Regions from separate parts of the Pseudomonas sp. SDO55104_S430 genome, predicted to be linked through region 1. Evidence: predicted binding sites of a transcription regulator. Region 1 holds the regulator's gene; the other holds the start of a gene.
The links. The regulator sigma-54, encoded in region 1, starts transcription at its own class of promoters, with help from an activator protein. The targets are predictions, from matches to a motif close to ANTGGCATNNANNTTGCTNT.
Positions count from the first base shown of each region.

Region 2: the regulator sigma-54 is predicted to act here: its motif matches at 3,373-3,392, upstream of ACW9JE_RS05030 (flagellar basal body rod protein FlgF).

Region 1 is NZ_JBSVXG010000032.1:21,316-27,690, reverse strand. Features, by position in the region: gene ACW9JE_RS08780 (KpsF/GutQ family sugar-phosphate isomerase) at 1-711, shown strand, start outside; gene ACW9JE_RS08775 (KdsC family phosphatase) at 712-1,236, shown strand; gene lptC (LPS export ABC transporter periplasmic protein LptC) at 1,245-1,817, shown strand; gene lptA (lipopolysaccharide transport periplasmic protein LptA) at 1,804-2,352, shown strand; gene lptB (LPS export ABC transporter ATP-binding protein) at 2,353-3,078, shown strand; gene ACW9JE_RS08755 (RNA polymerase factor sigma-54) at 3,261-4,754, shown strand; gene hpf (ribosome hibernation-promoting factor, HPF/YfiA family) at 4,830-5,138, shown strand; gene ptsN (PTS IIA-like nitrogen regulatory protein PtsN) at 5,151-5,615, shown strand; gene rapZ (RNase adapter RapZ) at 5,618-6,375, shown strand, end outside.
Region 2 is NZ_JBSVXG010000015.1:32,350-37,583, reverse strand. Features, by position in the region: gene ACW9JE_RS05050 (amino acid aminotransferase) at 1-38, opposite strand, end outside; gene ACW9JE_RS05045 (4a-hydroxytetrahydrobiopterin dehydratase) at 38-394, opposite strand; gene phhA (phenylalanine 4-monooxygenase) at 496-1,287, opposite strand; gene ACW9JE_RS05035 (sigma-54-dependent transcriptional regulator) at 1,567-3,126, shown strand; gene ACW9JE_RS05030 (flagellar basal body rod protein FlgF) at 3,447-4,187, shown strand; gene flgG (flagellar basal-body rod protein FlgG) at 4,233-5,018, shown strand; gene flgH (flagellar basal body L-ring protein FlgH) at 5,071-5,234, shown strand, end outside.

The sequences.
Region 1 (6,375 bases):
ATCACTCGCGACGACATCATTCTCGCGCTGTCGAACTCCGGCTCCACCAACGAAATCATTACCCTGCTGCCGCTTATCAAGCGCCTGGGCATCCAGCTGATCAGCATGACCGGCAACCCTGACTCTGCGCTGTCCAAAGCCGCCGAGGTCAACCTCAATGTCAACGTCGGCCATGAAGCCTGCCCGCTGAACCTGGCGCCTACCTCCTCGACTACCGCCGCACTGGTCATGGGCGACGCCCTGGCCGTGGCGCTGCTGGACGCTCGCGGATTCACCGCCGAAGACTTCGCGTTCTCCCATCCGGGCGGTGCACTGGGCCGTCGCCTGCTGCTGAAAGTGGAAAGCGTCATGCATGCCGGGCAGGAGCTGCCGCAGGTTCAACGCGGCACCCTGCTCAAGGACGCGTTGATGGAAATGACCCGCAAGGGCTTGGGCATGACCGTCATTCTCGAAGCCGACGGCAAGCTGGCCGGGATCTTCACCGACGGCGACTTGCGTCGCACCCTGGATCGTCCCATCGACATTCACAGCGTCACCATCGACGAAGTGATGACCGCCCACGGCAAGACCGCCCGCGCCGAGATGCTCGCCGCCGAAGCGCTGAAAATCATGGAAGATCACCGAATCAACGCACTGGTCGTCGTGGACGATGAAGATCGCCCGATCGGCGCCTTCAACCTCTCCGATCTGCTGCGCGCAGGAGTCATGTAAATGAGCAACGAACTGTTGCAACGCGGCAAAGCGATCAAACTGGCGGTTTTCGACGTCGACGGCGTCCTCACCGACGGGCGCCTGTACTTCCTTGAAGACGGCAGCGAATTCAAGACCTTCAACACCCTCGACGGCCAGGGCATCAAGATGCTGATGGCGGCCGGCGTGCAGACCGCCATCATCAGTGGCCGCAAGACCCCGGTAGTCGAAAGACGCGCGAAGAATCTGGGCATCCCCCACCTGTATCAGGGTCGCGAAGACAAACTGGTGGTGCTGGACGAGCTTCTCGGCCAACTCAACCTAAGCTATGAACAGGTCGCCTACCTGGGTGACGACCTGCCTGACCTGCCGGTGATTCGCCGCGTCGGCCTGGGCATGGCGGTGGCCAATGCTGCCGGCTTCGTGCGCGAACACGCTCACGGCGTGACCCTGGCCCGCGGTGGCGAAGGTGCCGCCCGCGAGTTCTGCGAATTGATCCTGCGCGCCCAGGACCGCCTCGATGCGGCAAACGCCGCGTACCTGTGAGCCTGAACATGTTTAGTAAAAAACTTCGAAATGCCGTGCTGCTGACCTTTATCGCCGCGATTCTGGTCGCAGTCGGTTACTGGAACATCAGCCCGGAACGCTTCCTCGACAAGCCACCGGCCAAGACCACCGAAAGCCCGATCGACTGGTACGCGACCAATACTCACACCCTGCAATACCTCGAAGACGGCAAGGTGCAGTACGAAATGACGTCCGACAAGGCCGAACACGTGAAGGCCACCGACGTCACCCTGGTCACCAAGCCTGACCTGAACATGTACCGCGGCACCGAGTTCCCGTGGCACGTGACCAGCGAGCGCGGCGAAGTGAACCCGGGTGGCACCGAGGTCGAACTGATCGACAACGTGCGCGTCAAGCGCACCGATGAAAAGAACCGTGATGTGCTGATCACTTCCACCCGCATGACAGTGTTCCCTCAGGAGCAATATGCGCAGACCCAGCAACCCGTTAGAATCGACGGCGCTGGCGGCGTATCGACCGGTGTAGGAATGAAAGCGTATTTGAAGGAAAGCAGGATTCACCTGCTATCGAACGTAAGAGGACAGTATGAGGCTCGTTAAAACTCTCCCTATTTTGCTCGGTCTGAGCGCAGCACTGGGAAGCGTGAGCGCCTGGGCTCTGCCGAACGATCAGCAGCAGCCAATCCGTATCCAGGCCGACGATGCCCAGCTGGACGACAAGAACGGCATTGCCACCTACACCGGCGATGTGATCATCACCCAGGGTTCGATGAAGGTTACCGGCAATAAAGTGACCATGACCCGCGCGCCCAACGGCGACATCGACGTGGTGACCTCGGTGGGCAACCTGGCTTACTTCGAACAACTGCAGACCGCGGGCGATCCCAAGCCGGTGCAGGGCTGGGGTGTAACCATCCAGTACCACGCTCAGCAGAACCGCGTGGTACTGATCGATCGCGCCAAAGTGATCGACAAGGACAACAACACCACCCAGGGCGAGAAAATCGTCTACGACACAGTCAAGAAGCTGGCCAGCGCCGGTCGCGCTACCGGCAGCAACGTCACCGAATCGCGTCCACGCATCGACATGGTGATCCAGCCGAAAAAGAAAACCGACGAGCAAAAGGCCCCGTAAATGGCAACTCTGAAAGCTCAGCATCTGGCCAAGAGCTACAAGAGCCGCCAGGTCGTGCGTGACGTCAGCCTGTCCATCGACAGCGGTCAGATCGTCGGCCTGCTCGGCCCTAACGGCGCCGGCAAGACCACCTGCTTCTACATGATCGTCGGCCTGGTACGAGCCGATCAGGGCCGCGTGCTGATCGACGACCTGGACGTCAGCCACCAGCCGATGCACGGTCGCGCCAAAGCCGGTATCGGCTACCTGCCGCAGGAAGCATCGATCTTCCGCAAGCTCTCGGTAGCCGACAACATCATGGCGATCCTGGAGACCCGCAAGGAGCTCGACAAGGCAGGCCGTCGTCGCGAACTGGAAAGCCTGCTGCAGGAATTCCACATCAGCCACATTCGCGACAACCTGGGCATGAGCCTGTCCGGTGGTGAACGTCGCCGCGTGGAAATCGCCCGTGCGCTGGCCACCAACCCCAAGTTCATCCTGCTCGACGAACCCTTCGCCGGCGTGGACCCGATCTCGGTCGGCGACATCAAACAGATCATTCACCACCTCAAGGCCAAGGGCATTGGCGTGCTGATCACCGACCACAACGTCCGCGAGACGCTGGACATCTGCGAAACCGCCTATATCGTCAATGATGGGCAGTTGATTGCAGAAGGCGACTCCGAGACGATCCTGGCCAATGACCTGGTCAAGGAAGTGTATCTGGGCCACGAGTTCCGCCTATAAGCACCTTGGTGCGAGGCTGGTCGACCGAGCGCTTGTCTCGATAAAAAATCAACACTTTTTTATTGTTACAGCGCTCTAGGCAAACACTGCAATATCAGGCATATAATTTGCTTATGTTTGGCGCTTCGGCGCCCTGTAGTGGATGGCGCATGTGCGCCGGAATAAGGTGTTAAGCCCCTGCCATGAAACCATCGCTAGTCTTGAGAATGGGCCAGCAGCTGACGATGACACCGCAGCTGCAACAGGCCATCCGCCTGCTCCAATTGTCGACCCTGGACCTGCAACAGGAAATCCAGGAGGCCCTGGAGTCCAATCCGATGCTCGAACGCCAGGAAGAAGGCGACGACTTCGACAACTCCGATCCGATGGCCGACAACGTCGAACAGAAGCCAAACACGGAAATCCAGGAACCCTCCTACCAGGAAAGCGCACCAACCGTCGACAACCTCGAGGAAGGTGACTGGAACGAACGCATTCCCAACGAACTGCCCGTCGACACCGCCTGGGAAGATGTCTACCAGACCAGCGCCAGCAGCCTGCCCAGCAACGATGACGACGAATGGGACTTCACCACCCGCACGTCGGCCGGTGAAAGCCTGCAAAGCCATCTGCTGTGGCAATTGAACCTGGCGCCGATGTCCGACACCGACCGCCTGATCGCCGTGACCCTGATCGATTGCATCAACAATCAGGGCTACCTCGACGAAACCCTCGAAGAAATCCACGAAGCCTTCGATCCGGAACTCGACATCGAGCTGGACGAGATCGAAGCCGTCCTGCACCGCATCCAGCAATTCGAACCCGCCGGCATCGGCGCCCGCAACCTGGGCGAGTGTCTGCTGCTGCAATTGCGCCAGCTGCCCGCCAAGACCCCTTGGCTGACCGAAGCCAAGCGCCTGGTCACCGACTTCATCGACCTGCTCGGCAGCCGCGATTACAGCCAGCTGATGCGCCGCATGAAGCTCAAGGAAGACGAGCTGCGCCAGGTGATCGAACTGGTCCAGAGCCTCAACCCGCGTCCGGGCTCGCAGATCGAGTCCACCGAAGCCGAATACGTGGTGCCCGACGTGATCGTGCGCAAGGACAACGAGCGCTGGCTGGTGGAACTCAACCAGGAGTCGGTGCCTCGGCTGCGGGTCAACGCCCAGTACGCCGGTTTCGTGCGCCGCGCCGACACCAGCGCCGATAACACCTTCATGCGCAATCAGTTGCAGGAAGCCCGCTGGTTCATCAAGAGCCTGCAGAGCCGCAACGAAACCCTGATGAAAGTGGCCACCCAGATCGTCGAGCATCAGCGCGGCTTCCTGGAGTACGGCGACGAGGCCATGAAGCCGCTGGTCCTGCACGACATCGCCGAAGCGGTGGGCATGCACGAGTCGACGATTTCCCGGGTGACCACCCAGAAATTCATGCATACCCCTCGGGGCATCTACGAGCTGAAATACTTTTTCTCCAGCCACGTCAGCACCTCTGAAGGCGGAGAATGCTCGTCCACGGCGATCCGCGCGATCATCAAAAAACTGGTTGCCGCTGAAAATCAGAAAAAGCCGTTGAGTGACAGCAAGATCGCTGGTTTACTGGAGGCACAAGGCATTCAGGTGGCTCGCCGCACCGTCGCCAAGTACCGCGAATCCCTCGGGATCGCGCCTTCGAGCGAACGCAAGCGGTTGATGTAGGGCCACGCCACAGCGTTCCAGTGGCAGGTAATTTGTGCCTGCCGCTTTATGCACTGGCAACGAAGGAGAAGCTGTATGCAAGTCAACATCAGTGGACACCAACTGGAAGTGACCGAACCTCTTCGCACCTACATCGGCGAAAAACTCGATCGATTGGAGCGACATTTCGACAAGATCACCAACGTGCAGGTCACGATGACGGTCGAAAAACTGAAGCAGAAAATCGAAGCCACCCTGCATATTCCCGGCAGTGAAGTGGTCGCCAACGCGGAACATACCGACATGTACGCAGCGATCGACGCACTGACCGACAAGCTGGACAAACAACTCAAAAAGCATAAGGAAAAGACCCAGAGCCTCCTCCAGGGCGCTACCGGTCGTTAACACTCCCTACCCATGATCCGACTTGAAAATATCCTGACCCCCGGCCGTTCCCTGGTGAACGTGCCGGGAGGCAGTAAAAAGAAAGCCCTCGAACAAATTGCCAACCTTATCCACCGCAGTTTTCCGGATCTGGAGATGCAAGTTGTCTTCGAGGCATTGATTGCCCGTGAAAAACTCGGCTCTACGGGTTTTGGCAACGGCATCGCCATTCCTCATTGCCGCCTCAAGGGTTGCACCTCGCCCATCAGCGCGCTGATGCACCTGGATGCCCCTATCGATTTCGATGCGATCGATGGCGCCCCGGTCGACCTGCTGTTTGTCCTGCTGGTCCCGGAAGCCGCCACCGACGCCCATCTGGAGCTGTTGCGCCAGATCGCCAGCATGCTCGACCGCAAGGATGTGCGCGAAAAACTGCGCAGCGCCCCGAGCAATGAAGCCTTGTATCAGGTTGTCCTGGACGAGCAAAACAGGCCGTAACCATGCGCTTGATCATCGTCAGCGGCCGCTCCGGCTCAGGTAAAAGTACCGCCCTCGATGTACTCGAGGACAACGGCTACTACTGCATCGACAACCTGCCCGCCGGATTGCTGCCTGAACTGGCCGAACGCGCGCTGATCCATACCGAACTGCTACAACCGCTGGTGGCGGTGTCCATCGACGCCCGCAACCTGCCTAGCCATTTGTCACGGTTCCCGGAGTTGTTGGAAGAAGTCCGCAGCCGGCATATCCAGTGCGATGTCCTGTACCTGGATGCCGACGACGAGACCCTGCTCAAGCGCTTTTCTGAAACTCGTCGCCGCCACCCGCTGAGCAATGCCAACCGCTCGCTCGCTGAAGCGATCACCGACGAAAAGATCCTGCTGGACCCGATTGCCGACCTGGCAGATCTGAAACTCGATACCACCAACCTGAACCTCTATCAGCTGCGCGATTCGATCAAGCTACGCCTGCTGAACCAGCCGGAGCCCGGCACTGCGTTCCTGGTGGAGTCTTTCGGCTTCAAGCGCGGCATGCCGGTGGACGCCGATCTGGTGTTCGATGTGCGCTGCCTGCCCAATCCTTACTGGAAGCCGGAGTTGCGCGCGCAGTCCGGTCTCGATTTACCGGTTGCCGAGTACCTGGCGGCACAGCCGGATGTTGAAGAGATGTTTCAGGACATATCCACTTATTTGCTCAAATGGTTGCCCCGCTTTGCTGCCAGTAATCGCGCCTATGTCACCATTGCCATCGGTTGCAC
Region 2 (5,234 bases), on a different contig from region 1:
GGGTCGCCGGGTACTCGGCCGATGGCGTCGAAATGCATTACTTGCGGCCCTCGGCGTCCTTGGCCACTTCGTCAGTGCGCGCGGCCATGATGAAGTCGTTGCGGTGCAGGCCCTTGATCGAGTGGCTCCACCAGGTCACGGTGACTTTGCCCCATTCGGTCAGCAGACCCGGGTGATGACCTTCGGCCTCGGAGATTTCGCCGACGGCGTTGGTGAACGCCAGAGCGTGCTTGAAATTCTTGAACAGGAAGACTTTTTCCAGCTGCATGATGCTGTCGCGAACTTCGATGTTCCAGTCCGGGATCTGATTGATCAGGATCGGCAATTCTTCATCGCTGACCTGTGGAGCATCGGCGCGGCAGGCTTCGCAGTGGGCTTGGTTCAATGTGGACATGTTGAATTCCTGAAATCGAAAAAGAGAAGTCGATCACCTGTCACCACGCTAAAGCATAGCGAGAGTTCCTGACAGGCTCACTTGATCAAAAAAGCAGCGGTTCACGCCGCCTTGGGTTTTGGCGGAAATTTCGGTGCGTGCAAGCCCAGCTGCATGGCTTGCTTGACCATGCCCATGATGTCCTCGTGGGCCAGGTCGAACAGGCGCTTGAGGTCAGGGAGGACAAAGTACAGCGGCTGCAGGATGTCGATACGGTAGGGGGTGCGCATGCATTCCAGCGGGTCGAACGCCTGGTGCTCGGGCTCGTCCGACAGGCAGTACACGGTCTCCTTCGGCGAGGACAGGATGCCGCCACCATAGATGCGCTGGCCTTGCGGGGTATCGAGCAGGCCGAACTCGATGGTCATCCAGTACAGGCGCGCCAGGTACACGCGCTCCTCCTTGGAAGCCTTGAGGCCGAGTTTGCCGTAGGTGTGGGTGAATTCGGCGAACCAAGGGTTGGTCAGCAGCGGGCAGTGGCCGAAGATCTCGTGGAAAATGTCCGGCTCTTGCAGGTAATCCAGCTCTTCGCGGGTACGAATGAAGGTCGCCACGGGAAACTGCTTGCTGGCGAGCAACTCGAAAAAAGTCTGGAAGGGGATCAGTGCCGGAACGCGAGCAACTTGCCAACCGGTGGTTTCACCGAGCACTTTGTTGATCTCGCCCAGTTGCGGAATGCGGTCGTGGGGCAGACCGAGCTTTTCGATACCGTCCAGGTATTCCTGGCACGCACGCCCTTCGATCACTTTCAGTTGGCGAGTGATCAGCGTATTCCACACCGCATGTTCTTCAGCGGTGTAGTCGATAAAACCATGCGCATCGGGCTCGCGAGCCACGTATTGCGTCTGCTTCATACAGCTCTCCTGCGAGGGAATTCGTTCTTGTTATGTACTGCTATGGACCTAGAAATACTCCAAGACGTTCGGCTTTGCAGCGGTTAGGCAGGTTGGTTGGCGGAGAGAAAGTCGAAAAATCGTAAAGTTTTCGTTACGTTTAGCCCTTTGTCGCGCAGGTGTCGCGATTGGCGGGTAGGAAAAGTGCTTCGGGTGTCACATAATCTTGACGACTATCTGAGTGCCCTTGCAGAAAATCTTCGGTGAACGGGCCTCTTTCATCACTGTTCGGGCTCTTTCATGCGTATCAAAGTCCACTGTCAGAACCGCATCGGCATCCTGCGCGACATCCTCAACCTGTTGGTGGAGTACGGCATCAACGTCGCTCGCGGCGAGGTGGGCGGTGAGCACGGCAATGCGATTTACCTGCACTGTCCGAACCTGATCAATATCCAGTTCCAGGCCCTGCGTCCGAAATTCGAAGCGATTGCCGGGGTGTTTGGCGTCAAGCGCGTCGGGCTGATGCCCAGTGAGCGTCGGCACATGGAACTCAATGCCTTGCTCGGCGCTCTCGAATTCCCGGTACTGTCGATCGACATGGGCGGCTCCATCGTTGCCGCTAACCGCGCGGCGGCGCAGTTGCTCGGGGTGCGGGTCGATGAAGTGCCGGGCATTCCGCTGTCGCGTTATGCCGAAGATTTCGACCTGCCGGAACTGGTGCGCGCCAACAAATCGCGGATCAACGGGATGCGGGTCAAGGTCAAGGGCGATGTATTCCTGGCCGACATCGCGCCGTTGCAATCGGAGCACGACGACAGCGAGGCCATGGCCGGTGCGGTGTTGACGCTGCATCGCGCCGACCGGGTAGGGGAGCGCATCTATAACGTGCGCAAGCAGGAACTGCGCGGGTTCGACAGCATCTTCCAGAGCTCCAGGGTGATGGCCGCGGTGGTGCGTGAAGCCCGGCGCATGGCGCCACTGGATGCACCGCTATTAATAGAAGGCGAAACCGGGACCGGCAAGGAGTTGCTGGCGCGGGCCTGTCATCTGGCCAGTCCGCGGGGGCAATCACCGCTGATGGCGCTCAACTGTGCCGGGTTGCCGGAGTCCATGGCCGAGACCGAGCTTTTTGGCTATGGCCCTGGAGCCTTCGAAGGGGCGCGGGCCGAGGGCAAGCTCGGGCTGCTGGAGCTGACGGCGGGCGGGACACTGTTTCTTGACGGGGTCGGCGAGATGAGCCCGCGCTTGCAGGTGAAGCTGCTGCGCTTTCTGCAGGACGGATGCTTCCGTCGGGTCGGCAGCGATGAAGAGGTGTATCTCGATGTGCGGGTGATCTGTGCGACCCAGGTCGACCTATCCGAGTTGTGCGCCCGCGGCGAGTTTCGCCAGGACCTGTATCACCGCCTGAACGTGCTGTCGCTGCACATTCCGCCGCTACGCGAATGCCTCGACGGTTTGCCGCCGCTGGTGGAGCACTTTCTCGATCAGGCCAGTCGGCAGATTGGCTGCCCGCTGCCGAAACTGGCGCCGGCGGCGATGGATCGGCTCAGTCATTATCATTGGCCGGGCAATGTTCGGCAGTTGGAAAACGTGCTGTTCCAGGCGGTTTCCCTGTGCGACGGCGGCACCGTCAAGGCCGAGCACATTCGACTGCCGGACTACGGTGTGCGCCAGCCCTTGGGGGATTTTTCGCTGGAGGGCAACCTGGACGAGATCGTCGGCCGATTCGAAAAAGCAGTGCTGGAAAGCCTGTATTCCGAGCATCCGAGCAGTCGGCAACTGGGCAAGCGCCTTGGGGTTTCCCATACCACCATTGCCAACAAGTTGCGTGAGTACGACGTCGGCAAAGACAACGCCTGATTGCACTGTGGCGAGGGGGCTTGTCGAAACGTCGCACCGCCCCGTTGGGTTGCGAAGCAGCCCCAAAAGATGGGACTGCTGCGCAGCCCAACGGGGGCAAGCCCCCTCGCCACAGGGAGTGAGTCGTTCCATGTTTTGCCTCTTACCGGCATGACACCGCCGGTTTTTCGACTTCAGCCTTTCCTGAAAATCCCCACAAACTCTCCCAACCCCTTTGTTTCCCGCACCTTACGCGACTAAAACCAAGTTGGTCTGCAAATTGCTTATGGCTGATCAGTACAGCAGTGGGCGGCAAACGTCCGGCAGGCAGAGGATAGATTGTGGACAAGTACCTTTATGTGGCAATGACCGGCGCCAGCCAGAATGCACTGGCGCAAAGGGCTCATGCCAACAACCTGGCGAACATCTCCACCAACGGTTTCCAGAAAGACCTGGAGCAGGCGCGCTCGATGCCGGTGTTCGGCGACAGCTTTCCGGCGCGTGCGTTTGCCATGTCCGAGCGCCCGGCTACCGACTTCACTCCGGGCTCCCTGGTGGAAACCGGTCGTGATCTCGATGTTGCCGTGCAAGGTAACGGCTGGCTGGCGGTGCAGAACCCGGACGGTGGTGAAAGCTATGTGCGCACTGGCAGTCTGGTGGTCGATGCATTAGGCGTATTGCGTGCCGGCAACGGCATGCCGGTGATCGGCAACGGCGGCCCGATCGCCGTGCCGCCCCAGCAGCAGATCGAAGTAGGCGAAGACGGCACCATCAGTATCCGCTCGATGGGCGAGGACCCACGGGTCATGGCCGAAGTCGACCGCATCAAGCTGGTCAATCCGGACTTCAAGAACATGACCAAGGGCCTGGACGGTTCGATCCACACCAAGGACGGCCAGCCGGCGCAAGCCGATGCCAACGTCAAACTGGTGTCGGGATTCCTCGAATCGAGCAACGTCAATGCCGTGGACGAGATGACTTCGGTGCTGGCCCTGTCCAAGCAGTTCGAGCTTCACGTCAAGATGATGAACACCGCCAAAGAAGACGACCAAGCCATGGCTCGGGTCTTGCAGATCAGCTAATTATCAGAACGTCGCGCCGTAAAACAGGCGAACGAGGAGAATTGAATGCTTCCGGCTCTATGGGTTGCCAAAACCGGTCTGTCCGCCCAGGACACCAACCTGACCACGATTTCCAACAACCTGGCCAACGTGTCGACCACGGGTTTCAAGCGTGATCGCGCCGAGTTCCAGGACCTGCTCTACCAGATCAAGCGTCAGCCAGGCGCCCAGTCGACCCAGGACAGCGAACTGCCGTCGGGTCTGCAAGTGGGTACCGGTGTGCGCATCGTCGGCACCCAGAAAAACTTCAACGCCGGTAGCCTGCAAACCACCGAACAGCCGCTGGACATGGCCATCGACGGTCGCGGTTTCTTCCAGATCCTGCAACCGGACGGCACCACGGCCTACACCCGTGACGGTACCTTCCACCTGGATTCCAACGGCCAGATCGTCAACGCCAGCGGTTTCGCCTTGCAGCCGGCCATCGTCATTCCGAACGATGCCCAGACGTTCACCGTCGGCAAGGACGGCACCGTGTCCATCACCACGGCCGGCAACCCGGCTTCCCAGGTGATCGGCAACCTGCAGACCGCCGACTTCATCAACCCGGCCGGCCTTCAGGCCGTGGGCGGCAACCTGTTCCTGGAAACCGGCGCCAGTGGCGCGCCGGAAGTGGGTACTCCTGGCCTGGCCGGTTTCGGTACCACGCTGCAGAACACCCTGGAAACCTCCAACGTCAGCACCGTTGAAGAGATGGTCAACATGATCACCACTCAGCGCGCCTACGAAATGAACTCCAAGGTGATCTCCACCGCCGACCAGATGCTCTCGTTCGTTACGCAGAATCTGTAATCAGTCTACAAGGCGGTCCCCCGGCCGCCTGCTACACCGTGAGGTAAGGGTCATGAAACGCTTCGTCTCTGTTATGGCATTGAGTGGGATCACCGCGCTTGCAGGTTGCGTCGCTCCGACGCCCAAGCCCAATGATCCTTACTACGCCCCGGTGCTGCCGCGCACGCCGCTGCCGGCTGCCGCGAACAACGGCTCGATCTATCAGGCCGGGTTCGA